Regions from separate parts of the Micromonospora sp. NPDC050695 genome, predicted to be linked through region 3. Evidence: riboswitches for the same ligand, from Rfam matches in the RefSeq annotation. Region 3 holds a riboswitch; each other region holds the start of a gene.
The links. Region 3 has a riboswitch for cyclic di-AMP ahead of AB0H52_RS09270 (C40 family peptidase). Riboswitches for the same ligand answer to the same signal wherever they lie in the genome.
Positions count from the first base shown of each region.

Region 1 (11,604 bases), on a different contig from region 3:
GCCCGGCAGCCGTTCGTGGCGGCGGTGAACGCGGCACCCACCGTGCCCGAGTGCAGCACGGCACGACCGGCGTTGGCGCCCCGGTTGATGCCGGAGAGCACCACCGACGGCGGCGGGCCGAACGCTCCGTGCAGCGCGATCAGCGTGATGAACCCGGGTGAGCCGCCAACCCCGTACGCCGGCACGCCGTCGAGGTCCGGCAGCGGATGGTCGTGCACGACGACCCGCCCGTCGCGCTCCACCGCGCTCATCGCGGCGCTGGTGCCGCTGGCCTCCTCCAACGGCGCGGCGATCACCACGTCCAGCCCTCGCTGGGTCGCCGCCCGGGCCAGTGCGTGGATGCCCGGCGCGGCAATCCCGTCGTCGTTGGTGACGAGGACCCGCAGTGTCATCGCTCGACCACCCGGTCGGCCAGCTCGTCCGGGGTGGTGCGCTCCTGTGGTCGGCTGTCGGCCGGCACCAGTCGGACCCGGTCCACCAGGCCGGTGATCGAGTCCAGCCGTCCGGTGCCGAGGCCGTGCCGGGTCACGTTCAGCCCGCCGGCGGCGGCGCCGGTGCGGATGGCGGTCCGGATGTCGCCACCGCCCGCCACGACGGCGGCCACCCCGGCGGTCATCGAGTCGCCCGCGCCGCGCGGGTCGGCTGCCTCCAGTCGAGGCATCTCCACGTCGAACAGCTCCCCGTCGATGAGCGCCAGCGCCGGCCGGTCGGCGCGGCTGACCACCACGGTCTCGGCGCCGGCGGAGTGCAGGTCGTACATCGCCCGGGTCAGCTCCGGGAGGTCGTCGTTGCGGGCACGGCCGTCGCGGATCAGCTCCTCGTGGCTCACCTTGAGGAAGAAGACCCCGCTGTCCAGCACCGCGCCGAGGTGATCGCCGGAGAGGTCGACCACGACCTGGCCACCGTTGGCTCCGAGGTCGGCGGCGAAGCGCCGGTACAGGTCGGCCGGGACGAGCCACGGCTCGTTGGGTCCACTCAGAATGCTCACCGACGCCCGCAGACCCTCGCCCAGGGCCAGGTTGTACAGCTCGTCCAGCTCGTGGCGGCTCAACGGCTGCCCGGGCACGTCGGCGACCTCCTGCCGCGATCCGCCCCGGCGGTCGTGGACGTATCCGCCGCTGCCGGAATCGCGGACCACCACCTTGAGGTCCACCCCCTCGCTGACCAGCAGCGGCTCCAACACCTGGCCGATCTCGCCGCCGAGCGCGGCGCAGAGCACCACGTCGACACCCAGCGACATCACCATCCGGGCCTGCCAGACGCCCTGCCCACCGGGGTGCAGGTGCAGTTCGGTGTGGTCGTTCGGCTGGTCCACGGTCACGGTCAGTTGCGGAGTGGGCGCGAAGACCATCACGTGCCCGCTCACTGGTCGGCACCGTTCATGAATCCACCCTCTCCGTCACGCCCGGTGATTCGTCACTAACCGACCCTAATGGGGCAAGTGATGGACCGCGACGCATCGGCCGGTGTCCGTCCGGGCGTTGCCAGCCCGTTCGGTGTACGGGACGATCGTGCGACCAGCGACGGCAGGAGACGGTGTGCTCAGGCGCGATACCTTCAGCTACACCGTTCAGGCCCGGTGCGCCCCCGCCGAGGCGGCCGCCCTGCTCAGCGACCTGACCCGGCAGGGTGAGCTGCATCCGCTGATCGTCAGCGTCCAACGGCTGCCACCACGCCCCGGCGCCCTGGCCAGCTACGCGATCAGCGACCGGTTGCAGGCCGGCCCGCTGCGCTTCCGGACCACCTACCAGGCCGACGTGCTGATCAACGAGGAGGACGAGATCGTCATGGTGGCCCGGCAGCGGCCGGCCACCACCGTGCGCAACCACACCCGACTGCGCGCCGAACCGGACGGACTGCTCCGGGTCGACGTGGAGATCACCCTGAGCGCACCGGCCCCGCTGTTCCGGTACGCGTTCCGCCAGGCCCGCGCAGCCCACCTCGCCCTGGCCAGCCGCCTCGGCGCGGCCCTGGACCGCGCCGGCAACCCCCCGCCCGCCACCTGACCCGCGCCCTCGCGCCTCCGCGCCTCCGCGCCTCCGCGCCTCCGCGCCTCCGCGCCTCCGCGCCTCCGCGCCTCCGCGCCTCCGCGCCTCCGCGCCTCCGCGCCTCCGCGCGGGGCGGACCGGCGGTCCCCTGTCTCGCAAGATCGTGCTCGATCCTGGATGTAGTGGCATCCCGCGGCGCCGAGCCCACTACATCCTGGTTGTAGCGCGATCATGGGCGGCAGGACCGGCAGGACCGGCAGGACCGGCGGGACCGGCAGGTGCGCGACGGCCGCGGGCGGCGCGGGCGGTGGCCGTGGGGCGGGCGGGCGCGGCAGGGGCGGCGGGGCGGGCGGGGCGGCGGCCCCACGGCTTGTACGTGGAGAGCACCGTCGCGATGATCATCAGGCTGGTCGAGACGGCGGGTGCGATCACCAGGTCGGCACGGTCCCGGGTGGGTAGTGCGGCGCCCAGGTCACCGGCGTGGCGCAGGTTCGGGGTGAGCAGGAACAGGACCAGTCCGACCATCACCGTGGTGAGCACGAGTTTGACCAGTACCCAGCGGTAGCGCAGCAGACCCCATGGGGTGAGGAGGGCGCTGGCGACACCGATCAGCCAGACCAGCACGCTCAGCGGCGCGAACAGCACGGTGCCGAGCAGCGCGGTGACCGGGTAGACGGTGGCCGGGTCGGCGCCGCGCTGCACCGCCACGCCGAGGGTGAGCAGCACCAGGTCGGTGCCGAGCCAGCCGAGGGAGGTGACCAGGTGCAGGGTGAGCAGCGCCTTGCGGGCGGTGGGTGGAATTCGAGGCATGCCCCGGATGCTGCCCGCCGGGCCCGGCCGGGTCGTCCGACGGCCGGCGACGTCCGGTGTACGCCCGCTGACGTACCCGTGGCCGGCACCCCCCCCCGGGTGAGGCGGGCGCCGGCCACGGGTGGGGTCAGTACACCGACAGGTGCACGTGGTTGGTGTGGTCGCTGGCCGGGTCGCCACCCGCCCCGCTGTACGACTTCCATCCGCTGCTCGGCAGCCAGATCTGCCGGTACCAGATCACGTAGAGCACGGCGAGCCGGTCGGCGTTGCGGATGAAGTACGCGGCCAGGTTGTTGCCGTACGTCTTGTCGGCGCCGGTGGCGTCACCGCCGAAGCCGCCCTTGGCCGCGGCGAAGTCGCAGGCCCGACCCTTGGGGTGTTCGCCGGAGCCGCCGGAGCGGTGACAGGAGACGTAATGGGTGAAGCCGGCTGCCTTGGCCTGGTTGAGGGCGTGCAGGGTGCGGGGGGTGATGCAGCCGCTGGCCGGGGTGGGGTCGTTGATGCTGCACGATTCCGATGGCCAGGAGCCGTCGGAGTTGCGCGGCGCGGCCGTGGCGTTGGCGCTGGAGGTGCCCCGGTTGGAGCCGGTGTCGGCGGTGGTCTGCGGTTTGGGCGTGGTGGCCACGGTGAGAGCCCGTTCGGCCTGTTCCTTGCGCTTGGCCATCACCGCGACCTGCTTGCGCTGCTCGCGGATCTCGCCGTCCAGGGCGACCCGGGTACGGGTGGCCTCGTCCCTGGTGGTGAGCAGGTCGCGCAGCACCCGGTCCTCGTTGGCGGCGACCGCGTCCAGGGCGGCGGCCCGGTCCATGAAGCCTTCCGGGGTGTTGCTGTTGAGCAGCGCCGACATCGCGCCGAGGCGGCCGGTGCGGTAGGCCAGGCCGGCGATCTCGCCGACCTTGCCGCTGCGGACGTTCAGTTCGGCCTCGGTGGTCTTCAGCTGGGTGGTGAGCTGTTGCTGGCGCTGCAGCGAGGTGTCCAGGGCGCGCTTGGCGTCCAGGTAGCCCTTGCTGGCGGCTTCCAGTTGGGCCCGGAGGGCGGGGGTGCCGCCCTCCTCGTCACCGTCGGGCGCCGCGGCGGCCCGTTGGCCGGTCGGGGGAGCGGCCGAGGCGGTGCCGGGCGGGAGTGCGATGCCGAGGGCCAACATCGCGACGATCAGGGCCGCCAGGCGGGCGGCGGGTGGTCGTGCTGGTGCCACTACGCATGTCCTTCCGTCAGCCGCCGACCGGGTTAGCTGACGGGTTCGGGACGGAAGATCCCTACCGCTGACGCGGATGCACCCCAGGAACATGGTTCCCCGGTTCGCCCGCTCGGGCGATTAGGCGGCGGCCGCCACCGGCGCCGGGTGGGCGCCGCCTGGTGGAGGCCGGGACCGAGCCTACCGGTGCTGGTGGGGCCGCTGCAGCCGATGTGACGGACGGTGCGTACGTCGTCACGAAAAACTCGGACCAATCCGAGTGAATCTCCTGAAATGCCGTCACCACTCGACCGAACCGCAGGCACCGGGTGCGGCACCGGGTTCGATCTGCAGCGTGGCGTGCTCGATCCGGAAGTCCTCGTGCAGGGCCGTGCGCGCGGCGCTGAGCACCGTGCCGACCTCGGCGCCGGGTGCCATGGTCAGGTGCGCGGAGGCCACCTCCATGCCCGAGGTGAGCGTCCAGACGTGCAGGTCGTGCACCTCGACCACGCCGGGAACCGCGGCGAGTCGGTCGTGTACGGCGGTGACCTGGAGGTGCTCCGGGGCGGCCTGCACCAGGATGCGGACGGCGGCCCGGCCGAGTCGCCAGGTGCGCGGCAGGATGAACACGCCGATGGCGACCGCGACCAGTGGGTCGGCCCACCACCAGTCGGTGACCGTGATGAGCAGTGCCGCGCCGATCACGCCGAGCGAGCCGAGGAGATCGCCGAGCACCTCCAGGTAGGCCCCCTGGAGGTTGATGCTCTCCCGGGCGCCCGCGCGGAGCAGGGCGAAGGCGGCCACGTTGGCGAGCAGGCCGAGTACGGCGACCGTGAGCATCGGGCCGGTCAGCACCTCGTGCGGATCGCCGAACCGGCCGATCGCCTCGATCACCACGTAGACCGCCACGCCGGAGAGCAGGGCGGCGTTGGCCAGCGCGGCGAGCACCTCGAGGCGGTAGAGCCCGAAGGTGCGCTGCGGGTCGCCGGTCGTCCGCCGGGTGGCGGTGATCGCGGCGAGCGCCATGCCGATGCCGAGCACGTCGGTGAACATGTGCCCGGCGTCGGAGAGCAGAGCCAGCGAGCCGGTGTGCAGGGCCGCCACGGCCTCGACCACCATCAGGGTGGCGAGCAGCCCGAACGCCGCCCAGAGCCGGCCCCGGTGCTGCTGCGCCGCGTTGGTGACCGACGCGTGGTGGTGGTCATGACCTGCGCCCACGAAATCCACCCTCCGTCGCCAGTCGGGACCCGGTCAAATGTATGCGCACATCGCTATGTATGCAAGTGTACGGTCGACGGGCGGCCGACGGTGCCCGCCAGGGCGGATCAGCCGGTCGGGTCGATGGTGGTGAGCCGCTGCGTGGCCCGGGAGAGCGCGACGTAGAGCGTCCGTACGCCGGCGCCCGGATCCGCCCGGATCTCGCTCGGAGCCACCAGCACCACCCCGTCGTACTCCATGCCCTTGGCCTCCAGGCTGGTCACCACCTGCAGGCGCGGCGCGCCGAGCGTGCCCAGCCAGCCGGCGACCTCGTCGCGGCGGGGGACCGGCGTGATCACCCCGACCGTGCCGTCCACCTCCGCCAGCAGGGCGGTGGCGGCCTCCACGACGGCGGTCTCCAACCCGGTCGCCGGCACCACCAGCTCGACCGGGTCGACCCCGGTGGAGCGGACGGCGGTCGGCAACGGCAGGTCCGGGTAGAGCCGGCGGATCTCCGCCGCCGCCACCGCGAAGATCTCCGAGGAGTTGCGGTAGTTGGTGGTGAGCGTGAAATCGGCCCGCTTGCGCCGGCCCAGCGCCTGGTCGCGCGCACGGGTCAGCTCCTCCGGGTCACCGGTCCACGCCGTCTGCGCCGGATCGCCCACCACCGTCCAGGAGGCCAACCGGCCGCGCCGGCCGATCATGCGCCACTGCATCGGCGAGACGTCCTGCGCCTCGTCGACCACCACGTGCGCGTACTCCCGGTAGTCCTCCGGCCGCTCCCGGGCCGCCGCCCGGGCGGCCCGCTGCCGGTCCGCGGCGGTGCTCAGCTCGCGGACCCCGCCCGCGAGCTGGAACGGGTCGCGCCGGGCCCGCGCCGGCTGCGCCGGCCGGCCGAGCAGGGCGTCCAGCTCGTCCAGCAGCGCCACGTCGGCGATGGTCAGACCCGTGGAGTCCAGATCCCGGTACGCCGCGCCCAGCAGCCGGATCTCCGCGCCGGAGAGGATCCCGCCCGCGTAACGGCGCAGGCGCTCCGGCCGGGCCAGCCAACCGAGCACGTGCCGGGGGTGCAGCCGTGGCCACCACGCCTTGAGGAACTCGCGGAACTCCGGCCGCTCGGCGACCTCGTCCTCGAAGGCCCGCTGCTCCGGCAGCCGGCCGATGTTCAGCCGGCGGGCCTGCGCCCAGAGCGCGGCGAACACCCCGTCGAAGCCGGCCCGGCGTACCTCGTTGCGCCGCGCGCCCCGGTGCAGCACGCGATCCCGGATCCCGTCCAGCTCGGCCCGGTCCAGTCGCAGTAGCGAACCCCGGTACAACAGTCGCAACTCGCCCGGACCGCCCGGCACCGCGTCGCGCACCGCCCGCTCCAACACCCGGCGCATCCGCAACGAGCCCTTCACCGCCGCCACCTCCGGCGGGTCGGTACGGGTGGCGGTCATGCCGGGGAAGAGCGTCCCCAGCGAGTGCAGGGTCGCGGTGTCCTCACCGAGCGACGGCAGCACCGAGGCGATGTACTCGACGAAGACCGAGGACGGGCCGACCACCAGGATGCCGCCGCCGGCGTACCGGCTGCGGTCGGAGTACAGCAGGAAGGCCGCCCGGTGCAGGGCGACCGCGGTCTTGCCGGTGCCCGGGCCGCCGGCGACGATCGTCACCCCGGAGCTGGGCGAGCGGATCGCCTCGTCCTGCTCCCGCTGGATCGTCGCCACGATGTCGCGCATGCCCCGGCCGGTGGCCCGGGACAGGGTGGCCAGCAGCGCGCCGTCGCCGACCACCGTCATCCCCTCGGGGGCGGCGCTCGGGTCGAGCAGGTCGTCCTCGATGCGGGTGACCTGCTCGGCGCGGGACTGGATGGTGCGGCGACGCACCACGCCCAGCGGCTGGTTCGGGGTGGCCTGGTAGAAGGCGGCGGCGGCCGGCGCGCGCCAGTCGACGACCAGCGTGGTGGCGTTCTCGTCGCGGATGCCGAGCCGCCCGACGTGCAGCGTCTGACCCTCCCGCAGGTCCAGCCGGCCGAAGACCAGCCCCTCGTGCTCGGCGTCGAGGGTATGCCGCCGCTGCGCGGCGTGGAAGACCATCGCGTCGCGCTCGACGAGCGCGCCGAACGTGCCCACCCGCGCCATCCGGTAGCCGTCCCGCTCGGCCAGTACCGCCGACCGGCGCAGCTCGGCCAGCCGGGCGTACACCCGGTCGAGGTGCCGTTGCTCGACGGCGATCTCCTGCTCCAGGACGGTCTGGTCGGTCAACGCACGCTCCTTCGGGGTCGCCGGCAAGCGGCGCGAACCGCGCGGGCCAACCGCAGAAGGGTACGGCCCCCGGCCCGGCCCGCCGCGCCCGAGGTGCGCGAACGTGGCTCAGGCACCCGCGCCGGCGGTGGTCGCGCCGCCCAGTCGCGGCGGCGCCTCGGCGAGTACGCGGTGCAGGACGCCGGTCAACGCGGCGTTCACCTCGTCCGGGCGTTCCATCATCAGCATGTGACCGGCACCCGGGCAGACGGTCAGCTCGGTGGCCGGTAGGGCCGCGGCGATCGACTCGGCGCACGGCGGCGGGGTCAGCCGGTCCCGGTCGCCGACCAGGGCGGCCGCCGGCAGGTGAGCCAGCGCGGCGAGAGTGTCCAGCCGGTGCTGGGCGCCGATGGACGCGCGGAAACCGCCGATGGAGCGCAGCGAGGCGCGGGCCACCGCCGAGGTCACCAACCGGATGTCGGCCGGTTCGCAGTGGTTGCCGAAGAGCATCCACCGGATGCTGGGTCGCAGGGCGCGCAGCAGCGCCCGGGGTGCCCGCCAGGACCCGCAGCGGGCCAGCACTCCCGCGCCGGTCGTCTCGGCCAGTCGGATCAGTCGGGCGATCCGCGGCGAGAGCCCGTACACCGTGTGCGTGTGCCCCTCGGCGGTCGTCGAGACGAAGACCAGCCCGGCCGTGCGGGCGGCGAAGTGCGCGGGGTGGCGGTGCGCGTACTCCATGATCGTCATACCGCCCATCGAGTGCCCCACCAGGACGATCCGCCCGGACGGCGCCACCGTGTCGATCACCGTGGCCAGGTCGTCGCCGAGTTGGGCCAGGGTGGCTGTCGGCAGTGCCATGCAGCTGGACCGCCCGTGGCCCCGCGCGTCGTAGGTGACCACCCGCACCCCGCCGGCGGGCGCGCTGAGTGGGTCGACCTGCCGGTGCCAACTGCGGCCGTCGAGCGTCCAGCCGTGCAGCAAAATGGCCGTGACCTGGGCATCTGCCGGCCCTGCCGCCTCCACGTGCAGCCGCACACCGTCGGGCAGACCGACCTCGAACCGCTCCGGCATCGCCACCTCCCCCAGGGCCGCCCGGCACCACCAGCACCGGGATACCCGGCGGTAACACCGGCTACCCGCCAGCAGACCACGTCAATCGCGCCGTGGCGAACATTCCCGACCCCGCCCGTGACCCGCGAACGGCGGGCCAAGCTGAACGGCATGGAGTCGGCGGGACAGGGGCGGCAGGCCGGCGGCACGCCCCGCGCCGCGCTGGCCGAACTGCTCGCCGGCAACCGACGGTTCGTCAGCGGACAACCGATCCACGGACACGACGTCACGGCCGCCGCGGCGACCGCCTCCGGCGACCAGCAGCCGTACGCCGTGGTGCTCGGCTGCATCGACTCACGGGTGCCGCTGGAGGCGATCTTCGACCAGACCTTCGGTGCGATCTGCGTGATCCGTACCGGTGGGCACGTGCTCGACCGCGCCGTCTGCGGCTCCATCGAGTACGTCGTGGGCCAACTCGGCGTACCGCTGGTGATGGTGCTCGGCCACGAGCGGTGCGGCGCGGTCGGCGCCGCGGTGGACGCGCTGCGTGGCGGGGAACGTCCCGGAGGCTCCCTCGCCCACCTGGTCGACGAGATCGCGCCGGCGGTCCTGGAGGTGGGGCTGGACGACCCGGCGGTGCTCCCGCTGGCGATCCGCCGGCACGTCCGGCGCACGGTGGACGCGCTGCGGGTCGACGACCTCCTCGCCGGGCCGGTCGCCGCGCAGCGGGTGGCCGTGGTGGGCGGCCTCTACGACCTGGCCACCGGCGAAGTCGCCCTGCTCGACCCGACCTGAACGGCGCGGCCCGGCCCGGCCCCGGTGCGGCCCGGCGCCACGTGGCCCGGCCGCGGTCGAGTCAGGGCGCGCGCCGAACCCTGTCGCTACGGGTGCGGACGCGAAACCGCCCGCCGGGACATCCCGGCGGGCGGTTTCAGGCGTTGCGGTGGGGGAGGGCTCAGCCCTCGAAGACGCCGGCCGCGACCAGACGCTTCTCGGTGGCCTCCCAGCCGTCGTTCGGGTGGGTGGTGGCCAGGGTGTTGATCTCCGCCCGGATCTTGGCGGCGTGGCCGGCGGCGGCCAGCACCCGGATCTCCTCGACGAAGGCGTCGGAGTCGGTGCGCAGGTGCGCGGTCTTGCCGTTGGTCAGGTTCCGCACGTAGGCGTGCTTGCCGCCGTTGAGCGGGATGAGGTACTTGAACTCGCCCAGCACGCTGAGGGCGCCACCCTGGCCAGCCTGGCCGGCCCGGACGGACGCGCGCGCGGTCTTAGAGGTGTTGCTCGCCACGGAGGTACTCCTTGCAAGACGTACGGGAGGACTGGACGTCCGGGGGCTGTGTGCGGGCCACACAGACTCGGCCCGCGAAGGTGTAACGCGGCATAAGCCGCCGGTGGAACTGTACACGACCACGACATCAGGCTGGTCGTCGCGGTGTCCTGAGAGGCAACGGAGACCACCCGTCCGGCTATTCCACCCGGCGTTTTTTCCGATTCCCTGGCGCACCATCCGTCACACAAGTCATCATGTGTTGCAGCAACCACTCGGTGGACGAGGTCGTAGGGGAAGACGCACCTCGCTCTCCGGGAGGTCACCGTGCCAACGCGTGGCGTCGTATACGTCCACTCGACCCCGCTCGCCGTGTGCTCGCACGTCGAGTGGGCGATCGCGCGCGTCCTAGCCGCGCCGGTCAACCTGCAGTGGACGACTCAGCCCGTCGATCCCGGCGCCCGCCGGGCCGAATGCGGGTGGACCGGCCGTCCGGGAACGGGTGCCGAGCTGGCTGCTGCCCTACGGCAGTGGCCCATGATCCGTTTCGAGGTGACCGAGGAGCCGAGTCCCGGCGTGGACGGCGAACGCTTCATGTACGTGCCGGCCCGTGGCCTGTTCCGGGCCACCGTCGGCGCGGCCGGTGACATCCAGCTCGGCGAGGACCGGCTGCGGGCGCTGATGGCTGGCTCCCGTGCCCCGGAGGCGCTGGCGCACGCCCTGGACAAGGCGCTCGGCACTGCCTGGGACGCCGACCTGGAGCCCTATCGCTACGCCGGTGACGGCGCCCCGGTGACCTTGCTCACCAGGGTCGGTTGACCCGGGCGCCGGTCACCTGCCCGCATGCCGTCCGGCCGGCCACCTGTCCCGGCCGACCGGTAAGGTCAAGTTGCCCCGATAAGGGGGAACTGGTGGGATAGGCGGCGTGCCGATTCGCCCGCGTCGCGCCAGCGTCGCCGTCGCCGCCCTGACCGCCCTGCTCGCCTCCGGCTGTACGGGTTCCCCGGACCGCCCCGAGCCGACGCCCGGCCCGACCGGCACCTCCGCCGGTCCGAGCGCACCCGCCGCGTCGACGCCGCCCGGTGATCCCGCCGCCCGTGCCGCCGCCCTGGCCGCCACGCTCTCCGACGAGGATCTGGTCGGCCAGGTGCTGATGCCGTACGCGTACGGCGACTCCGCGACGAAGGTCTCACCCGGCTCGGCGGCCGGCAACCAGGCCCTCGCCGGTGTCGACACCCCCGCCGAGATGATCGCCCGGTACCGGCTCGGTGGGCTGATCCTGGTCGGCTTCAGCGCCGACGACCCGACCAAGGGCAACCAGGAGACCACCAACGTCGACAACCCGAAGCAGGTGCACGACCTCACCGCGGGGCTGCGCGCCGCCGCCGGCCGGCTCGCCACCGGCCCGGCACCCTTCCTGGTCGGCACCGACCAGGAGTACGGCGTCGTCACCCGCATCACCGACGGCGTCACCGTGCTGCCCAGCGCCCTCGCGGCCGGGGCGGCCGGCGACCCGAAGCTCACCGAGGCCGCCTGGCGGGCCGCCGGCGCCGAGCTGGCCGCCATGGGGATCAACGTGGACTTCGCCCCGGTGGCCGACGTGCTGGCCACCCGCAGCACCGTGATCGGCTCCCGGTCGTACGGCGCGGACCCCAAGCAGGCCGCCGCGCAGGTCGGCGGCGCCGTCCGGGGCCTGCAGGCGGGTGGCGTGGCGGCCACCCTGAAGCACTTCCCCGGGCACGGCCACAGCGCCGACGACTCGCACCAGGACCTGCCGGTGCTCACCCAGTCCGCGGCGGCCCTGCAGAGCGGCGCGTGGCCGCCGTTCACCGCCGGTATCGACGCCGGGGCGATGGCCGTCATGTCCGGCCACCTGGACGCGCGGGCCATCGACCC
Region 1 is NZ_JBFAHZ010000052.1:24,895-36,498, reverse strand. It holds gene AB0H52_RS26690 (5'/3'-nucleotidase SurE) at 1-392, opposite strand, end outside; gene AB0H52_RS26685 (PfkB family carbohydrate kinase) at 389-1,366, opposite strand; gene AB0H52_RS26680 (SRPBCC family protein) at 1,539-2,006, shown strand; gene AB0H52_RS26675 (hypothetical protein) at 2,196-2,798, opposite strand; gene AB0H52_RS26670 (hypothetical protein) at 2,926-3,942, opposite strand; cyclic di-AMP (ydaO/yuaA leader) riboswitch at 3,999-4,130, opposite strand; gene AB0H52_RS26665 (cation diffusion facilitator family transporter) at 4,273-5,190, opposite strand; gene AB0H52_RS26660 (AAA family ATPase) at 5,298-7,415, opposite strand; gene AB0H52_RS26655 (alpha/beta hydrolase) at 7,524-8,465, opposite strand; gene AB0H52_RS26650 (carbonic anhydrase) at 8,616-9,239, shown strand; gene AB0H52_RS26645 (hypothetical protein) at 9,400-9,729, opposite strand; gene AB0H52_RS26640 (DUF3145 domain-containing protein) at 10,036-10,527, shown strand; gene AB0H52_RS26635 (glycoside hydrolase family 3 protein) at 10,625-11,604, shown strand, end outside.
Region 1: linked by a shared signal. The riboswitch ahead of AB0H52_RS26670 (hypothetical protein) and the one ahead of AB0H52_RS09270 (C40 family peptidase) in region 3 are both predicted to bind cyclic di-AMP.

Region 2 (11,604 bases), on a different contig from region 3:
GTCGGCGTTCACCGCCGGGCCCCTCGCGCCGTCCGGCCGGCTCGCTTCTGTCGGAGGACAGGCGCCGTCGGCCACCGCCGGCGATGCCGCTGACCCGCGCATCGCGGCACGGTCGGCCGATCCGCAGCCGGCAAGCCTGGCCGCCCGAAACGTCGTCGTCGCCCTGGGCGTGACTCCGGTGCGGGTGGCCGGGGCCGACCGGCTGCCGCACACCGACGGGCCGACCAGCCGGGCGCCGCGGGCTCCGCCCCGCCGCTGATCCACCGGGACGACCGTTCCGCCGCCGCGCCCTGTCGATCCACCAGCCCCGCACCCGCCGACCCGTGGCCCCGCCGCGATCCGGTCGGCCCGTGCGGCCACCATCGCATCGCTCTCGTTCCGAGGTGTCGACCATGGAGACCGTCGTCTTCTACCAGTTTCTGACCGAGGTGCCCCAGGCCGCCGCCATCTGGTCGGCCCTGTTCCTGCTGGCGTTCAGCGTGCTGGCCGTCCTGGTCGCCCGCCCGGAGCGGGGCGGGCCGACGGGGGAGCCAGCCCCAACCGCGCCCACCGCCCGTGAGGTGGCCGCGGCCGAGGCCGCCGACCTGCGGCGCTACGCCGAGGAGGTGGCCGTCGCGGCGGCCGGCGCGGCCCAGACCGCCCGACGGCGACGCGCTGACTGGCTGATCAGTCAGGAGCGGGTGGAACGGGCCTGGGCCCGCTACGACGAGGCGGACGCCGCGGCCCGTCGCTTCGCCGGGGCCGGGGCGCTGCCCACCCCGCGCACGCCGCACACTCCTGCGGAGTACGCCGCTCGGGAGCGTTACCTGCACCGCGCCGCGATGGCGGCGCACTGGCGCGGAGAGTTGACCATGGGGCAGCTCGGCGACGTGTTCGGGCACCGGCGCGGGTGGGATCCCCGCCGGCACCCGGTCGAGCAGGAGGCCCTGATCGCCCGGGCGATCAGGGACGCGAGGCGCGCCGACTACGTGGTGGCCGCCGGGCGGGAGCGGTCGGCCTGGCGGGACGCCGAGTTGGCCGCCGAGTCGGCCCGCACTCTCGCTGAGGAGGCGTACGCGGCGGCCGCCCGGCTCCGGCCGACCGCGGTGCCGGCCCGCCGGACGGCGACCCGGGTGTTCCGTCCCGCGGTGGTGGCGCGGTGGCGTCCGGCTCGCGTCGGATGAGCCCGATCTGCGGTTGAGCCCGATCTGTGCTGTGAGCCCGGTCACGGGCCCGGGAAATCGGGCGTCCGGCGCGATCGGCCCGATTGGTCCCGCGATTTTGGCGACGTTGCCGGCGGCCTGTCCGGTTGTCGACCACAGGCGTCGCCGTCACCGGTTGTCCCATCGAGTCACGTCATCGGCAATACGCGCAGAAATTGTCGGGCGAAATGATGTTTACGCAGGTGGACACGGCTTGGCAAGGGCTTGAACCGGCCAGTATTGTCGTCCCGTCCGGTGCGGTAACCGATCGCAAGAGGCGACGCCGCGCCGACCCGCTCAATCGTGATCAACGAACCGGGGACCCATCAGTAAGTCCGGGGTGAATCCGCGAGCCACGGCCCGCGGTAGGGCGATCTTCCCGCCCGAATCCGTCAGCTAACCCGGTAGGCGGTGTCGGAAGGAGTTCCATCCTCGTGCAGCACCTTTCCACCCCTCGGTTGTTCCTCCGCCTCCACGGCGCCACGGTGCCCCCGCTCATCCGGTCGGTGAGCTGACCCCCGGGTCACCGTTTTTCCCGCCCGGCCGCGCCGGGCGTTCCCCTGAGCGGTTCACCATCCGCGGACCCGGTCCGCGCGCTGGCGCCTGCCCGGATACCGGCTCGGCCCCGGTGTGCCGCTCTCCCCCCGAACCGTGGAGGACCCCGTGAAGCACACCCTGCACCGTCAGCTCCGCCGCCTCAGCACCGAGCGCCCGTACCAGATCGTCGCCGCCTCCGCCGCGGCCCTCGCGATCGCGACCACCACCGGTGTCCTGCTCGCCGACGCTGACGGCGCCCCGGCCAGCCAGCACACCGCGACCACGGTCGCCGAGATGCGCAGCGACACCGCCGCGTCCCGCAGCCAGGCGCGCGTCGCGGCCCCCTCGGCCAGCGTCGCGCCCAGCACCGCCGCCCCGGCCGCCAGCGCCGCGTCGCCCGCCGCGAAGGCCAGCGGCAACCCGGACCTCACCCGGAAGCCGACGCCGCCGAAGCCGCCCGCGACCAAGGTGCTCGACTACGACTACGAGGCGCAGAACACCTACTACAACTGTGGTCCGGCGGCCACCCGCAACGCGCTCAGCGCCAGCGGTGTCGACCGCACCCTGGACGAACTCGCCGTCGAGCTGGGCACCACCGAGATGGGCACCAACTCGGCCGAGGACACCACCCGGGTGCTCAACGCCGAGGTGAAGGGCTCTCCGTACCGGACCCGGATGTTCGCCGGCTCGCCCAGCCCGGCCCAGATGGATCGCCTCCAGGCCGACGTGGTCGCCGCGATCACCGACGGTCGTGGCGTGGTGGCCAACGTGGTCGGCGACGCCACCGACACCGACGGCGGCTGGCACTCCTACGGCGGCGGGCACTACATCGCCGTCGTGGGCTACAAGGACAACGGTCGGACCGTGCGGATCGCCGACTCGGCGAACGCTGCCGACCCGTCGTACTGGGTCACCACGATCGACCTGGCCAACTGGATCGCCACCCGGGGTTACTCCGCCTGACCCAGGCGGTGGAGCGCCGCGGGCGCCGTCTCCCACGAGGGGGCGGCGCCCGCGGCGTCTTCGTGTCCCGCTCAGTAGTCGATGAAGCCGTACAGCGCGAGGTGGTTCGACTTCGTCCCGCTGACCGTGTGGCCGATGCTGGACGGCCGCACGCTTCCCTTCACGAACAGATAGTCGATCTTGCTGGAGCCGCTGGTGGCGGCCGACCCGTACCCGGTCATGCCGTAGCCGCTCAGCGTGCCGGCCGCGATGCCCGTGCGGTTCGCGTCGATCCCCACGATCCGGATCGTGGAGGCGTTCAACAGGCTCGTCGATACCTGCTGAGCACGAGGGCTCCTCTCCGCGACGACGATGCCCCGTCCAGGTGCCGCACTCTACAGTGGATCTTTGTCGGTCGGGTCCGCGCACGACGCTCGTACCTGGCCGCGAACCGTGGGAGACTGCGGCCGTGGGGGATGAATCGGGTGGTCGCGCCGGGCGTGGGCCGGTCCTGCTGCTACTGCACGGGATGGGGGCGACCGGCGACGTGTGGCTGCCCTCGGCGCCGTTGCTGGAGCAGCACTGGCCCGGGCGGTGGCTCGCCCCGGACCTCGCCGGCCACGGCTGGTCGGCGCCGCTGCCGTCGTACTCCTTCGCGGGCCTCGCCGACCGGATCGCCCACGGCCTGGCAGCCGACGACCGGCTCGTCGTGCTCGGGCACTCGTTGGGCGGCGTGGTCGGTCTCGCGCTGGCCGCCCGCGACGCCGGGCTGCCGGTGGACGCGGTGGTCGGGGTGGGCATCAAGGCGGTCTGGTCGCCCGCCGAGCTGAGCCGCACCGCCGACCTCGCCGCCCGTCCGGTCAGCTGGTTCGCCAGCCGCACCGAGGCAGCCCGCCGCTACCTGCGGGTGTCCGGGCTGGCCGGCCTGCTCCCACCGGACCACCCGGTCGTGGACGCCGGGCTCCGGCGGGTCGACGGCCGGTGGCGTCTCGCCATGGATCCGACCGCGTTCGCCGTCGGTGAGCCCGACCTGGCGGCACTGCTCGCGGCGACCGACGTGCCGGTGGTGCTGGCCCGCGGCGAGCACGACCCGATGGTCACCGACGCGCAGCTCAAGGAGTACGGCGTACCCGTCGCCACGCTGCCCGGGCTCGGGCACAACGCGCACGTGGAGGACCCGGCGGCCGTGCTGGCCCTGCTCGACGCGTACCGCTGAGCCGCTACACGCGGGCCGGGGTGGGCAGGGCCTGCGCCGGCGCCAGCTCGCGGCGGGCGGCGCTCAGGAACCCCTCGGCGTACGACTCGGCCGGGAAGTCACCGAGGTAACGGCGGCGGGTGGTCCACCGCGCCTCGGCGGACGGGTCGGTGTCCAGTAGGTCGGTCAGCACCTCGTCCACGTTGGACATGTCCCGGCGCAGCACGTAACCCGACCCGGCCAACGGGAACCGCTCGGTGAACCGGTCACCCTCGTCGCCCATGTCGGTGACCGCGTACGGCTTGCCGGAGTAGAGGTAGTCCGAGATCACCCCGGACACGTCGGAGACCAGCGCGTCCGAGCGGTTGACGCACTCGGTGAGGCTCAGCTCGCGGGCGGCCGCGCCGACGATGTGCGGGCGTCCGCTGCGGGCCCGGTCGGCGACCAGCAGTTCGGTCAGGCGGGCCAGTTGGCGTGCCGACGCCGGGTTCTGCGCCGTGTACGGGTGGGCCCGCAGGATCACGGTCGCGCCGCGCTCCAGCAGCCGACGCAGTAGCTTCTCGGCCACCGGCAGCGAGCAGTAGTCGGCGTCGGCGTGGTGCCCGGTCCAGGTCGGGGTGTAGAGCACGGTGGGCTGCGCCAACCCCCGCGCCGGCTCGGGGCGTACCTCGATCGACTCGACCTGTGGGCGGCCCACCACCACGAACTTGTCCGCCGGGATCTGCACCCCGGCGCGGGCGTATCGGTCGATCGCCGCCGGCCCCGCCACGAAGATCCGGTCGAAGATCCCCGACACCGGGTTGGCGCTCGGCGCCTTGTCGCTGTCGCCGTGGTGCAACTGCACGTGGGTGAGCTGGGTGAAGCGGATGCAGTGGCTGTTCTTCGCGCCGTGGTTGACGTAGAACGCCGCGCGCAGGCTCGGCACCAGCGCCTCGTCCAGCGACCGCAGGGTGGGGCAGTAGACCACCGGCGCGTCGGTGGCCGCGGCGATCGGGGCCAGGAACTCCGGCTCGCGCAGCACGACCAGGAACGGCCGGCCGATCCGCTGCAGGTACGGCAGCCACATGGTGACCTGGTATTCCGAGCCGGGCGGCGCGGAGAAGTAGAGCAGGAACTCCGGCTCGTGCCGGCGCAGGGCGCGCGCCACCGCACCGCCGCCGACGGCCGGGCGGAACCGCCGCCGGGCCAGGTCCAGGGCGACCGCCCCGGCTCCCGCGCCCAGCAGCACGGTGGCGGCCAGGGCCACGCCGGCCGGCAGGGTCAGCGCGGCGGCGAGGGCCACCACGGCGAGCAGCCCGAGCAGGGCGGTGCCGAGCCGGTCGGCGATCAGCGGCGTCCAGGCACGCACCGGCAGGTTGGCGGCCCGGATCTCCAGATTGCCGGCGGTGCGCAGCGGCCCCACCAGCAGCACCAGCCCCAGCAGGACCAGCGCGGTGGCGACCAGCGCGAGGTCGAGCCCGTCGTCCAGCGGCCGGGAGTAACCGACCAGGATCGCGGCGGCGATCAGCGTCGTCTCGGCGACGAGGTCAGCGGTCGGACGGATCCGCTGCTCGGCGGCCGAGCCGGCCAGCGCGGCGACGGCCAGCGCCAACCCCCAGCCGGTGGCGTCGGTGAGCGCCAGCACGACAAAGGCCAGCACGGCCAACCCGGTGCTCAGGCACCGGGCGGCCAGCTTTCGGACCAGGTCGCCGCGCATGTCGCTCCGTTCGTGGTTCCGCAGCCGTCGACGTCAGTTCGCGGACGCCACGCCGGCCGGCGCCTCGGCCCGGTCCGGCCCGGACTGCGCCGGCACGGCCGGTCCGTCACCGGGTGCCCGGCGTACGTCGATGACCTGGCCGGTCAGGTCGGAGATCAGCACGTCCAGCGACGACTGGGCGACGGCCTCCGCGGCCAGCAGGGTGTGCTCCGGCTCCTCGCCGAAGGCCCGGGTACGCATCGGGGTGGCGGTCCGCTCCGGGTTGATGCAGTTGACGCGTACGCCGACGTCAGCCCACTCGTCGGCGAGGGCCTGGGTGAGGTTGACCAGGGCGGCCTTGGTGGCGGAGTAGAGCGCGTAGCGGGCCCGCCCCCGGGTGTACGAGCTGGAGGTGTAGAGCAGCAGTTGGCCCTTGGTCTGCTGGAGGTAGGGCAGGGACTGCCGGGCGATGGTCACCGGGCCGACGAAGTTGACCTGGAGGAGTCGGTCCATGGTCTCCTCGTCCATCTCGGCGAGGGCGCCCTTCTCCAGGATCCCGGCGGTGACCACCACGTGGTCGATGCGGCCGGTGGCGTCGAAGGCGGTCTTCAGCGCGGCCTCGACGTCCTCGGCGCGCTCGACGTGGGTGCCGGTGGTGGAGCGGCTGAACGGGAAGACCTGCGCGCCGTAGCGCCGGGCCAGCTCGGTCAGCTCGTGGCCGATGCCGTAGCTGCCGCCGAACACCACGATGGTGCGGCCGGTCAGCTCCTCGGTGTAGCTGCGGTGGTCGGTGAGCCGGGGGGCCTGCGCGGCGGCGAGCTGGAAGAGCTTGTCCGCCAGGTGCACGTCGACCGGGTGGGTGACCTTGATGTTCTCGTCGGAACCGTCGATCACCTTGATCGGGGTGCCGGGCAGGTACCGCAGCACCACGCCGCAGTCGTCGGTGGCGGCGAAGTCCGGGTCACCCTCGGCGATCCGGTACGCCTCGCGGATGGTGGGGGAGCGGAACGCCTGCGGGGTCTGGCCGCGGCGCAGCCGCGAACGCACCGGGATGTCGGTGATGCAGTCGTTGTCGTCGACCTGGATGATCGTGTCTGCGGAGGGGATGGCCACGTCCACGGCGTCGTAGGTCCAGAGCGCGTTCACGCACTCGCGGACGATCCGGCCGCTGAGCAGCGGGCGTACCGCGTCGTGGAAAAGGATGTTGCAGTCGGCCGGGCCGACGGCGTCCAGGGCGATGCGGGTGGTCGCGTTGCGGGTGTCGCCGCCCTCGATCACCTTGGTGACCTTGCGCAGGCCGGCCTTCTCGACGATCTGCCGGGCGTCCTCGACGTGGCTGGTGGCCATCAGCACGATGATCTCGTCGATCTCCGGTGCGGCCTCGAAGACGGCCAGGGTGTGCTCGATGATCGGCTTACCGGCGATCTTCAGCAGTTGCTTCGGGATGCCGAGGCCCAGCCGGGTGCCGGTGCCGCCGGCCAGCACCACGGCCACTGTCCGCGAGGGCCGCCACGGCGTCGGGGTCTCCGTTGCGGCGTCCGGGCCAGTGGTCTGGTCCTGCGTCATTGCCGGATCCTCACTCTCAGGAATGCGTTAACGGAAGGTTCCGCCCGAGCGGCGACGGAATGAACCTTAACGCGCGGACCGCGCCGCCCCAACGCGGGCGACGCGGTCCATGGCGTCGTGTCGATGGCGTCGTGTCGATGGCGTCGCTCTATTTGCTGTTCGCGTACGCCTCGTACGCCCGGATGACCTCGTCGGTCGGCCCGTCCATCCGAATGAGGCCCGATTCCAGCCAGATTGTCCGCTCGCAGGTGTCCCGTACCGAGGAGAGCTGGTGGCTGACCAGGAACACCGTGCCGGCGCCCTCACGCAGCTCCCGCACCCGCTGCTCGCTGCGCTTGCGGAAGCCCTTGTCGCCGGTGGCGAGCGCCTCGTCGATGAGGAGCACGTCGTGCTTCTTTGCGGCGGCGATGGAGAAGCGCAGGCGGGCCGCCATGCCCGACGAGTACGTCCGCATCGGCAGGCTGGCGAAGTCGCCCCGCTCGTTGATCCCGGAGAAGTCGATGATCCCCGCGGCCTGCTTGGCCACCTCGTCCGGGTGCATGCCCATGGCCAGGCATCCGAGCACCACGTTGCGCTCACCGGACAGGTCGTTGAGCAGTGCCGCGTTCACGCCGAGCAGCGACGGCTGCCCCTGCGTGTGGATCGCGCCCCGGTTGACCGGCAGCAGGCCGGCGATGGCCCGCAGGATGGTGGACTTGCCGGAGCCGTTGCTGCCGATCAGCCCGATCGCCTCGCCCCGGTACGCGGTGAACGAGACGCCCTTGACCGCGTGCACCTCCCGGACGTTCGGCGCGTGCGTGCGCTTCACCAGCCGGCGCAGCGCGGCGACCGGTGTGGTGCCACCGGCGGCGCCCTGGTGCACCCGGTAGATGATGTGCGCGTCGTCGACCACCACGGTCGGGATGCGCTCCTGCGTGGCGGTCAGTGTCGCGGTCGCCTCGGTGGGGGCCCCGATGTGCTCAACCACGGCCGTACTCCTGTTCGCCGCGCCAGAAGTAGATGAAACCGCCGATCCCGGCCACCAGCGCCCAACCGGCCGCGACCAGCCAGAGCTGGGTCAGCGACTCGTTGAGCAGCGGCGCCTGTTCGAGCAGGGAGTAGCGGGCCAGCTCGATGTAGACCAGCAGCGGGTTGTACTGCACCAGCGTCGTCGCCCAGGCGGGCAGCCGCTCGAAGAGGCTGACGCTGTAGAGGACGCCGGAGCAGTACATCCAGGTGCGCATGACGAACGGCATGACCTGCTTCAGGTCGCTCGACTTGGAGCCCAGCCGGGCCACCAGCAGCACCACGCCGGCGTTGAACACCGCCTGCAGCAGCAGGGCCGGCGCCAGCAGCAACCACTTCAGGGTGATCGGCTCGCCGGTGACCAGCACGATGCCGATCAGCACGACCATCGAGGCCAGCAGCTGCTGGAACTGGGTGATCGTGGTGGACAGCGGCAGGCTGGCCCGGGGGAAGTGCAGCGCCCGGATCAGCCCCAGGTTGCTGCTGATCGACTGGGTGCCGGCCAGGACCGCGCTCTGGGTGAAGTTGAAGATGAACAGCCCGGTGGTCAGGTACGCGATGAAGTTCGGAATGCTGTTCTGCGCCAGCACCACCCCGAAGATCAGGTAGTAGACCGCCGCATTGGTCAGCGGGGTGAGCACCTGCCAGAGCTGACCCAGCTTGGCGTTGCTGTACGAGGCGACCAGCTTGGCGTTGGCGTACGCGGCGATGAAGTGCCGGTAGGCCCACAGTCGGCGGCTGTACTCGACGAGGCTGGGTCGCTCACCGGCGACCCGCAGCCCGTGCCGAGCGGCCAGCTGCGCCTGGGTCAGGCCCGTGTCGGGGTCGACCAGCGCGGTGGTGGCCATGGAAATGGCGCTCCGATCTTTCGTGCAGACGGGGTTGCTCGCGACGATGGAATCCTAGTGGGATGGGTGCGCGGGGCGCCGCCTCGCCGCTGCGTGGACAGTAGTCCGAAACACGTCGGGACGCAACCGTATCGTCGTTGCGCTACTCTGGTCCGCGTGACCTGTGAGAAGAGCCCCTGGTGACGACCGAGAAGAGGCGTACCCCGGCCGGTGCGGCGGTGCTCCGTGGCGAGATCACCACGGCCATCCGGCGCGCCCTGATGCAGGAGCTCGCCGCGGTCGGCTACGGCCGCCTCTCCATCGAGGCGGTCGCCCGCCGGGCCGGCGTCAGCAAGACCGCGATCTACCGGCGGTGGAACTCCAAGCTCGACCTGGTGGTGGAGATCGTCGCCGCGGCGGCGCACGGCAAGCTCCCGGCGCTGGACACCGGCACCCTGCGCGGCGACCTCGCGCTGCTGTTCCAGGCCGTGGCGCACGCCCTGCGCCACCCGCTGGCCTCGCAGATCATTCCGGACCTGCTGGCCGAGGCCGCCCGCAACCCCAGCATCGACGCGACCCTGCGTGAGGTGCTGCACGCCCGCCAGCAGGACATCGGTGGTCGCCTGGTCAGCCGGGCCGTGCAGCGCGGTGAGCTACCGGCCGACACCGACCCGGACGCCGCGATCGATCTCATCGTCGGCCCGCTCTACTGGCGGCTCGCCATCGCCCGACTGCCCCTCACCGACAGCTACCTGGACCGTCTGGTCGAGTCCGTCGTCGCCGGACTCGGCGTGCAGAGCGGGGTGCCCCACCAGCACGGCGCGGGCGTGGGGACGTGACTCGCGCTGCCGCCGGGCACCCCCGCGTACCCGGTACGAGCCCGGTAGGCTGCACCCGCCAATTCGGACACCCTCCCGTGTCGATCCCAGGGCGGTCCGGCCCCGGGCGTACACGGATAGACGACAAGGACGGCTCGTGACGGAAGTCCAGGACGTTGTGGAGGCACCTGCGCCAGCCGACCGGGGCACGCCCACGGCGCCGGGTGGCCGACGATCAGGCTCGGGTGCTCTGGTCCGACGCGTCAACGCCGCCGTGGCCGCGCTACCTGTCGTCCTCACCGACGCCGCGATCGTCAGCTTCGCGCTCTGGACGTTGCTCTACCACCTCAACCTCGCCCTGGACCTGCGCCCCTCGGTGGTCCTGGCCGCCTGGGCCGTCGCCATGGTGATCACGGTGGCCGTCGGGTGGCGGCTGCGCTCCCGTCGCCGGGCCGGCGAGCCGATCCCGACCACCGGCGCCGAGACGGCGGACGAGTCGCCCGAGGCGTCGCCGGCCGCGGTCGGACGCGCGACACTGCTGCGCCGCTACGTCCTTCCGATCGGTGCGGCGACCGGCGCGGCACTGCTCGCGGCCCTCGGCACCGACCAGCTCACCTGGTGGTTGGCGATCGCCCTCGGCGTCGTCGCGATCGTCTCGGTGTGGACGTCGCTGCGGGTGCGGGGCGCGACGACCGGCTTCGGCGTCACCGTCGGCGGCTCTCCCGCGACCGCCGGCGCGGTGACCACCTCGGTGCAGGGCTACGTGGTGCTCGCCGTCTCGCTGGCCGCCGCGTACTTCGCGACGCTGCTCGCCCGGGTGTCCCTCGACGACGTCTTCTACGTCGGCAAGTCGGTCTGGGTGGCCGAACGCGACGAGATCCCGTTCCGGGACTTCCTGTTCACCGAGGGCGTCCTCCCCGGCGGTACGGCGAACCCGCCGATCCCCTCGTTCGAGGTGTTCATCGGTGCGCTCGCGCGTGTCCTGCACGTGCACGCCGCCTCGGTGACCTGGTATCTCATGCTCCCGCTGCTGGCCGTCTTCGTGATCTTCGCGCTGTGGCGGCTGGTGCTGCGGTGGGCGCCCCGGCGTCCGCTGCTGGTCTTCGGTGTGGCCCTGGCGTACATCCTGCTCGTGGCGGGTGCCCCGGACGTGTTGAACACCTACCACCTGCCCCGGCTCACGCAGGGCAAGAGCGTGTTCGTCCACGGGCTCGTCCCGCTCGCCTGGGTGTACCTCACGGACTTCCTGGAGAACCGGTCCCGGCGGGCCCTCGCCCTGCTCGCGCTGCTCTCGGTCGCCGCCGTCGGGCTGACCACCACCGCGGTCATCCTGCTGCCGCTCCTGGCGGCGACGGTCGCCGCGGTGCTGCTGCTCCTGCGGCGTCCCCGCGAGGCGGTCCTGTGCTTCGCCGCCGCCGCCGCGTACCCGCTGCTGTCCGGCGTGCTCACCCGACTCACCACGAACGGCCTCGACAACGTCATCGCCACGTACACCGAGGTGCAGGAACCGCGCGCCGTCTACGAGTTCAGCCTGTGGCTCGGCGTGCTCGGTGTCATCGCCGGCGTGGCCATGTGGAGTTCCCCGCTGCTGTTGCGTCGCGGCGCGCCACGACTGTTGAGCGCCAGCGCCGTGCTGACCGTGACGCTGCTGCTCGTACCCGGTGTCCTGGTGGTGGGCGCCGAACTCACCGGCTTGGCGGCGGTGCTGTGGCGGGTGCCGTGGATCCTGCCGGTGCCGCTGTTCGTCGGCCTGCTGGCGACGATCCGACTGCCCCGACGGCCCCGGCTCGCCTGGCCGAACCGGGCCCTGGCCTTCGCGATCCCGGTCGCCCTGGTGCTCGCCTTCTTCAACCTTGGC
Region 2 is NZ_JBFAHZ010000032.1:31,551-43,154, forward strand. It holds partial or broken gene AB0H52_RS21880 (hypothetical protein) at 1-259, shown strand, start outside; gene AB0H52_RS21885 (hypothetical protein) at 393-1,163, shown strand; cyclic di-AMP (ydaO/yuaA leader) riboswitch at 1,466-1,607, shown strand; gene AB0H52_RS21890 (C39 family peptidase) at 1,833-2,681, shown strand; gene AB0H52_RS21895 (hypothetical protein) at 2,753-2,959, opposite strand; gene AB0H52_RS21900 (alpha/beta hydrolase) at 3,130-3,876, shown strand; gene AB0H52_RS21905 (CDP-glycerol glycerophosphotransferase family protein) at 3,881-5,551, opposite strand; gene AB0H52_RS21910 (bifunctional cytidylyltransferase/SDR family oxidoreductase) at 5,585-7,096, opposite strand; gene AB0H52_RS21915 (ABC transporter ATP-binding protein) at 7,245-8,063, opposite strand; gene AB0H52_RS21920 (ABC transporter permease) at 8,056-8,949, opposite strand; gene AB0H52_RS21925 (TetR/AcrR family transcriptional regulator) at 9,168-9,767, shown strand; gene AB0H52_RS21930 (DUF6077 domain-containing protein) at 9,904-11,604, shown strand, end outside.
Region 2: linked by a shared signal. The riboswitch ahead of AB0H52_RS21890 (C39 family peptidase) and the one ahead of AB0H52_RS09270 (C40 family peptidase) in region 3 are both predicted to bind cyclic di-AMP.

Region 3 (6,809 bases):
TCCAGACGGCAACATATGGCCGTTCTCAAATACGTCGATGGGTTGTAACGTTTGCCACACGTTCCCAGCCACGGCGTGACACACCCCCTGCCGCGCCGCCAGAAAGAGGTGGGCCCATGGGACTCCGTCCCAACCTGCTGACCCGGCGTGCCGCCGGTGTCGCGTCGACGACCCTCGCGTTGCTGCTCAGCACCGCTGCCGTGGGCGTCGTTCCGGCTGCCTCGGCCGTCTCCGCAGCGCCCGGTGGCGCCTGCGCGGAGCCAGCCGACAGTCACACCAACGCCCGGGTCAAGCCGGGCGCCGCGGCCCTGCACGACCCGAACGAGCTGACCGCGAAGCAGGTCCGTGAGCGGGACGCCGACCTCGCGGCGGCGCTGCGCGAGCGCGCCAACTTCCGCACCGGCGCCGGCGCGACGGCGCTGGCCACGGTCACCATCCCGGTGGTGGTGCACGTGATCCAGGAGAACAGCACCCGGGCCGGCGGCAACATCCCTGACTCGATGATCACCTCGCAGATCAGCGTGCTCAACCAGGCGTACGCCGGCGCGACCGGTGGTGCGGCCACCGCGTTCGCCTTCCGACTCGACTCGATCAACCGGGTGACGAACCCGTCGTGGTACCCGATCGTCTACGGCTCGTCGGCGGAGCGGTCGATGAAGTCCGCACTGCGGGTCGGCGGCAAGAACACGCTCAACATCTACCTGGGTGAACTGAGCGACGACCTGCTGGGTTGGGCGACCTTCCCGCAGCGGAAGCTCGCCAGCACCGACGGCGTGGTCGCGCTCAACGAGTCGCTGCCGGGCGGCACCGCCACCAACTACAACCAGGGCGACACCGGCACCCACGAGGTCGGCCACTGGCTGAACCTCTACCACACCTTCCAGGGCGGCTGCGGCGGCTCGGGCGACAGCGTCAGCGACACCCCGGCCGAGGCGTCGCCCGCGTACCAGTGCCCGACCGGGCGCGACACCTGCTCGGCAACCGGGCTGGACCCGATCACCAACTTCATGGACTACACCTACGACTCGTGCATGTACCAGTTCACGCCGGGCCAGGCCAGCCGCATGCTGACCGCCTGGAACGCGTACCGCGCGGCGTAGCTTTCCCGCGTACAGCCGGTGCCGGCTCCGTCATGACGGAGCCGGCACCGGCTTTTCCCCAGGACCGGGCCGCGGTCAGGCGGCCGTGCACTGAACGTCACGGCTGAGACGGGTCGGGCGCGTCTGCGGTACGGCGGCCGGCGCGACCGGCGCCGGCGGAGCCTGCGGGTCGAGCCACACCCGGACGGCCGGCCGCCCCGGCGGCACCCCCGGGACGCCGGCGATGTGCTGCTCGCGGCGGGTCAGCATCGCCACGTCGACGGTGAACTCGAACAACCGCCAGTCGGCGTGCGGCTCGGCTCGGGCACCCTGCGCCAACCGGGCCAACTGGGCCGGATCGGTCACCGGACGGGCGCGACCCGCCACGTACGCCTCGTCGTCGCTCTCCTCCGGCGGGAACGAGTGCAACGCGTAGCGGCCGTCGCGTTCGAGGTCACGGCGCTTCGGAGAGTCGATGACGAAGCAGAACAGACCCTCGTCGGTGATGACCGGGGAGACCGGGTGGACCCGGGGCCCGCCGTCGGCGCGGACCGTGGCCAGGTAGCCGAAGCCCGGCCCGTACTGCTGCAGGAGAACGCGGATCCCGTCGGCGAGGCGGGGCTCGTCGGCGGCGAATTCGGACCAGGAAGCCATGCGGGCATTCTATCGAACAAATGTACGAGCAGCGACCTCGACGCGCTGGTCACCGGCACCGAATCCGGGTGCCGCGCGAGACGCCGCTATGGTGGTCCGATGCTGCTCTCCGACCGCGACCTGGTCTCCGAGATCAAGGCCGGCACGCTGGGCCTGGAGCCCTTCGAGCCCATGCTGGTCCAACCGTCCAGCATTGACGTACGACTCGACCGGCTGTTCCGGGTCTTCAACAACCACCTCTACACCCACATCGACCCGGCGATGCAGCAGGACGACCTGACCTCGGTGGTCGAGGTGCCCGACGGCGAACCGTTCGTCCTGCACCCGGGGGAGTTCGTGCTCGCCTCGACGCTCGAGGTCATCTCGCTGGGCGACCAGCTCGCCGGCCGGCTCGAGGGGAAGAGCTCACTGGGCCGACTCGGTCTGCTCACCCACTCCACCGCCGGCTTCATCGACCCGGGCTTCTCCGGGCACGTGACGCTGGAGCTGTCCAACGTGGCGAACCTGCCGATCACGCTCTGGCCGGGCATGAAGATCGGCCAACTGTGCATCTTCCGGCTCTCCTCGCCGGCCGAGCACCCGTACGGCTCGGTGGTGTACGGCTCGCGCTACCAGGGGCAGCGGGGGCCGACGCCCAGCCGCGCCTGGCAGCACTGGCGTACCTGGCCGACCCGCTGACCCGCGACGCACGACCGGGCAGACGCCGAGGGCCCGCCGCGAACGGATCGCGGCGGGCCCTCGGGCGTCCGGGCTGGGTCAGCCGGGGCGGCCGTAGCTGTGGATCGGGCCGTCGTCGACCTTCTTCATCTTGACGGGCTGACCGGCCTGGGGGGCGTGCACCACCCAGCCATTGCCGACGTACATGCCGACGTGGTGGATGTCGCTGTAGTAGAAGACCAGGTCACCGGGGAGCAGGTCGCCCTTGCTGACGTTCTTGGTCACCCGGCTCTGCGCGGCGGCGTTGTGCGGCAGCGACACCCCGGCCTTGGCCCAGGCGGCCAGCATCAGCCCGGAGCAGTCGTACGAGTTCGGACCCTCGGCACCCCACACGTAGGGCTTACCGATCTGGGCGCAGGCGAACTTGACCGCCGTGCCCGCGGCACCTCCGGGATAGCTGGCCGGGCAGGGCGCGGGACGCAGCGGGCCGCCGCCACCGTTGCCGTACACCTTGAGGCGCAGCTTCTGCAGGCGGTCGATCTCCTCGTTGATCTGCTTCCTCTTCGCCGCCAACTGCGCCTCGGTACGGCCCAGCTGGGTCACCATCTCGTCCAGCGGCGCCTTCTGCGCGGCCAGTTCGTCACGCAGGTCGGCCACCTGGCGGACGTCCTGCTGCTGGTTGTGCGCGAACCGGTCGAGCATCTCGAGCTGCCCGACCACCTCGCTCGGCGACCGGCTGCCGAGCACCGCGTTGACAGTGGAGATGTTCTCGCCCTTGTACGCGCGCACGGCCAGGGCGCTGACCTTGTCCATCGCGGCGTCGACCTGACGCTCCAGGGGAGCGATCCGGGCGGCCAGGGCGTCGGCCTGCTTGCGCTTGACGGCGAGGTCGGCCCGGGTGGCGTTGTGCCGTTCGATGATGGGTTCGAGTTTGTTCCAGTCGGCGTCGATCTGGCGCTCGATCTCGGCGACGGACGGGTCGGCGTGGGCCGCCGTGGCGCTGCCCGTCAGGACGACGGCGACGCCGACCAGTGCGGCGAGAGCGTTGGTGAAGCGGGACCAGCGTGGGCGCGGCACGATCGTTGTCGGGCCGGCTGCTGCCGGCCGCTCGGACGGCGGCCGCGGGGCATGGAGTGCCACCGGGGTTCCGTTCTCCTTCTTCCTGACCGCCTACCGGGTTAGCTGACGGGTTCGGGCGGGAAGTCGGCGCCCTACCGCAGTGGCTGCGGATTCACCCCGAGGAACCTGGGTCCCCGGTTCGTTCGGAAACGACTCGGCGGTGTCGGTCCGTCACCGCCCGGGGTGGGCGGACCTGCTATCGGGCCGACGAATGACCAGCGTAGAGACGCCCGTTACCGATCCGCAACCCGTGCGGCCGTGACACTCCGTACCGATCGGAGAGGGTCGCCGGCCATAGGCGAAGATTTCCTTCCGAACGCATCGATACATGGAAAGGTATTGACGCGGACTCCCGGGCGGCGCGAAGGTGACCTCACCTTTGTCCGTGGAATCTAGGGGGTTCGATGCACCGTCCAACCCTGTCCCCCGGCCGGCGCGCCCTGCTCGCCGCCGCCGTGGTCGCCGCCGCGACCGGGGTACCGCTACCCGCCGGCGCGGCCGCCGCCGCACCCACCGTCGACCGTCAACAGCGGTACGCCGCCGCGGCAGCGGAGTACGGCGTACCGATCGACGTGCTGCTCGGCGTCTCCTACCTGGAGTCGCGCTGGGACAGCAACGCCGGCACACCGAGCACCAGCGGCGGCTACGGCCCGATGCACCTGACCGACGCCCGCCACGTGGCCGCCCTGCCCGGGCGCGGTCACCACGACGCCGGCACCGAGGACCCGCGCGGCGACGACTCCCGACCGGCGCTGGCACCCGCGCCCCCGCAGGCCGCGGATCCCGCACCACCCAGCACCGCGTTGCAGACCGTGGACACCGCCGCCACCCTGACCGGCGCGGCGCCGGAGTCGCTGCGCACCGACCCCGACGTCAACATCCGGGGCGGGGCGGCGCTGCTGGCCGCGTACCAGAAGGAACTGGGTGCCCCGGTGGGCGCCGGCACCGACCCGGCCACCTGGTACGGCGCGGTGGCCCGCTACGCCGGCGCGGACAGCGCCGACGCGGCGGCGGCCTTCGCCGACGAGGTCTTCACGACGATCGGCACCGGCGAGTCCCGGGTGACCGACGACGGCCAACGGATCACCCTGCCGGCCCGCGCGGTACAGCCGGAGCGTTCCTGGCTGGACCGGCTGGGCCTGCGCCGGCTGGCCCGACCGGACGGGCTGGAATGCCCTCGCACCGTCTCCTGCGAATGGATCCCGGTGCCCTACGAGGCGTTCGGCGACGGGGACTACGGCAACCACGACCTCTCCGACCGGCCCGCCCGGCAGAAGATCGAGTACATCGTCATCCACGACACCGAGGCGAGCTGGGCGACCACTTTGAAACTCGTTCAGGACCCGACCTACGTGAGCTGGCACTACTCACTGCGCTCGGTGGACGGGCACATCGCCCAGCACGTGAAGACCAAGGACGTCGGCTGGCACGCCGGCAACTGGTACGTCAACGCCAAGTCGATCGGCCTGGAACACGAGGGCTTCGCCGCGCAGGGCACCTGGTACACCGAGGCGATGTACCGGACCTCGGCGAAACTCGTCCGGCACCTCGCGCTGCGGCTCGGCATCCCGCTGGACCGCCAGCACATCATCGGCCACGACAACGTGCCCGGCACCATCGCGTCGACCGTTCGCGGGATGCACTGGGACCCGGGGCCCTACTGGGACTGGTCGCACTACTTGGACCTGCTGCACGCGCCGCGACTGGACACCGGCACCCCGGCCACCGGGCTGGTCCGGATCGACCCGGACCCCGCCACCAACCAACCGGTGTTCACGGGATGCGTCACCCCCGGCGTGCCGTGCGCGCCGCGCGGCTCCTCGTCGGTGGTGCTGCACACCGCGCCGTCCGCCGACGCGCCCCTGGTCAACGACATCGCACTACGCCCGGACGGCACCCCGAACACCATGGAGGTGTCGGATCACGGCACCCGGGCCTCCGCCGGCCAGACGTACGCGTTGGCCGGCCGGCAGGGGGACTGGACGGCCATCTGGTACCTCGGACAACGCGCCTGGTTCCACAACCCGGCGTCCGCGCCGACGGCCAGGTGGACCGTGGGCGTGGTGGCCACCCCGAAGCCCGGACGGGCCACCATCCCCGTGTACGGGCGGGCGTACCCGGAGCAGGCGGCCTACCCGGCCGGCGTGCCCTACCAGACGATCTCCCCACTTCAGTACACCCTCGCCGCCGGGCAGCGGTACGCCGTCGGCGCGGTGCTGGCCGGCGAGTACTACCGGGCCAGCACGTTCGACGGGTCCTCGCCCGGCGACTGGACGGTGATCCGCGGCGAGAACCGGTACGCGCAGATCCAGTTCGGCCACCGCATCATGTACGTCAACCTGGCCGACGCGCAGCTCCTGCCGTCCCCGGTGGGCGCACCCCGCTGAGAAACCGCGACGGCCCCCGGTCGGTGACCGGGGGCCGTCGTCGTGCCTGGGCGGATCAGCCGGGTCTGCGGAACCCGGCGACCGGCATGGTGAGGCTGGCCACCGTCACCGGTCTTCCGGCGCGGGGCGCGTGCACCATCAGGTTGTTGCCCAGGTACAGGCCGACGTGGCGCAGGTCGCCGTAGAAGAAGACCAGGTCACCGGGGCGAGCGTCGGCCCGAGAGACGGCCTTACCCTCGTTCCACTGGGCGCCGGTGTAGTGGGTGAGGTAGATCCCGGCCGACTTGTAGGCGTACTGGGTCAGACCCGAGCAGTCGAATGCGTTCGGGCCGACGGCACCCCAGACGTACGGGTCGCCGACCTGCTGGCAGGCGGTCTTGATCGCCTTCTGGGCGGCGGTGCTGGCGACACCGTTGATGGTCGGGCAACCGGCGGTCTTGATCGTGGTCTTCGGCAGCGATGCCTCGAGCTTCTTGATCTCGGCGTCGATCTGCTTCTTCTTGGCGGCCAACTCGTTCTGCTGCTTGGTCTGGGTGGCAATCAGCACGTCCAGCTTCTGCTTCTCGCCGTCGTACTTGGCTCGCACGGCGAGCACACCCGCGACCTCCTTGCGCTCCTGCGCGGCAAGCCGGTCCAGAACGGTGAGCTGCTCGGTGAGGGTGTCCGGCTTGGCACTGACCAGCAGCGCGCCGATGTCCTGCGACGGACCCGACATGTAGTAGCGGGAGGCGAGGTCACCGACCCGGGTGAGGGCCAACTCGCTCTGCAGTGCCAGCGGCTCGATCTTCTTCTGCAGGTCCGCCGATTTCTTGCGGTTGACCTGCAGCTGCGATCGCACCTTGTTGTACTGCTCGACGGCGGGCTCCAACTGCTCCCACTGCTTGTCGATCTGCGCCTCGATCTCGTCGACCGA
Region 3 is NZ_JBFAHZ010000009.1:41,106-47,914, reverse strand. It holds gene AB0H52_RS09285 (zinc metalloprotease) at 117-1,100, shown strand; gene AB0H52_RS09280 (pyridoxamine 5'-phosphate oxidase family protein) at 1,176-1,733, opposite strand; gene dcd (dCTP deaminase) at 1,833-2,411, shown strand; gene AB0H52_RS09270 (C40 family peptidase) at 2,490-3,530, opposite strand; cyclic di-AMP (ydaO/yuaA leader) riboswitch at 3,544-3,679, opposite strand; gene AB0H52_RS09265 (peptidoglycan recognition family protein) at 3,914-5,896, shown strand; gene AB0H52_RS09260 (NlpC/P60 family protein) at 5,952-6,809, opposite strand, start outside.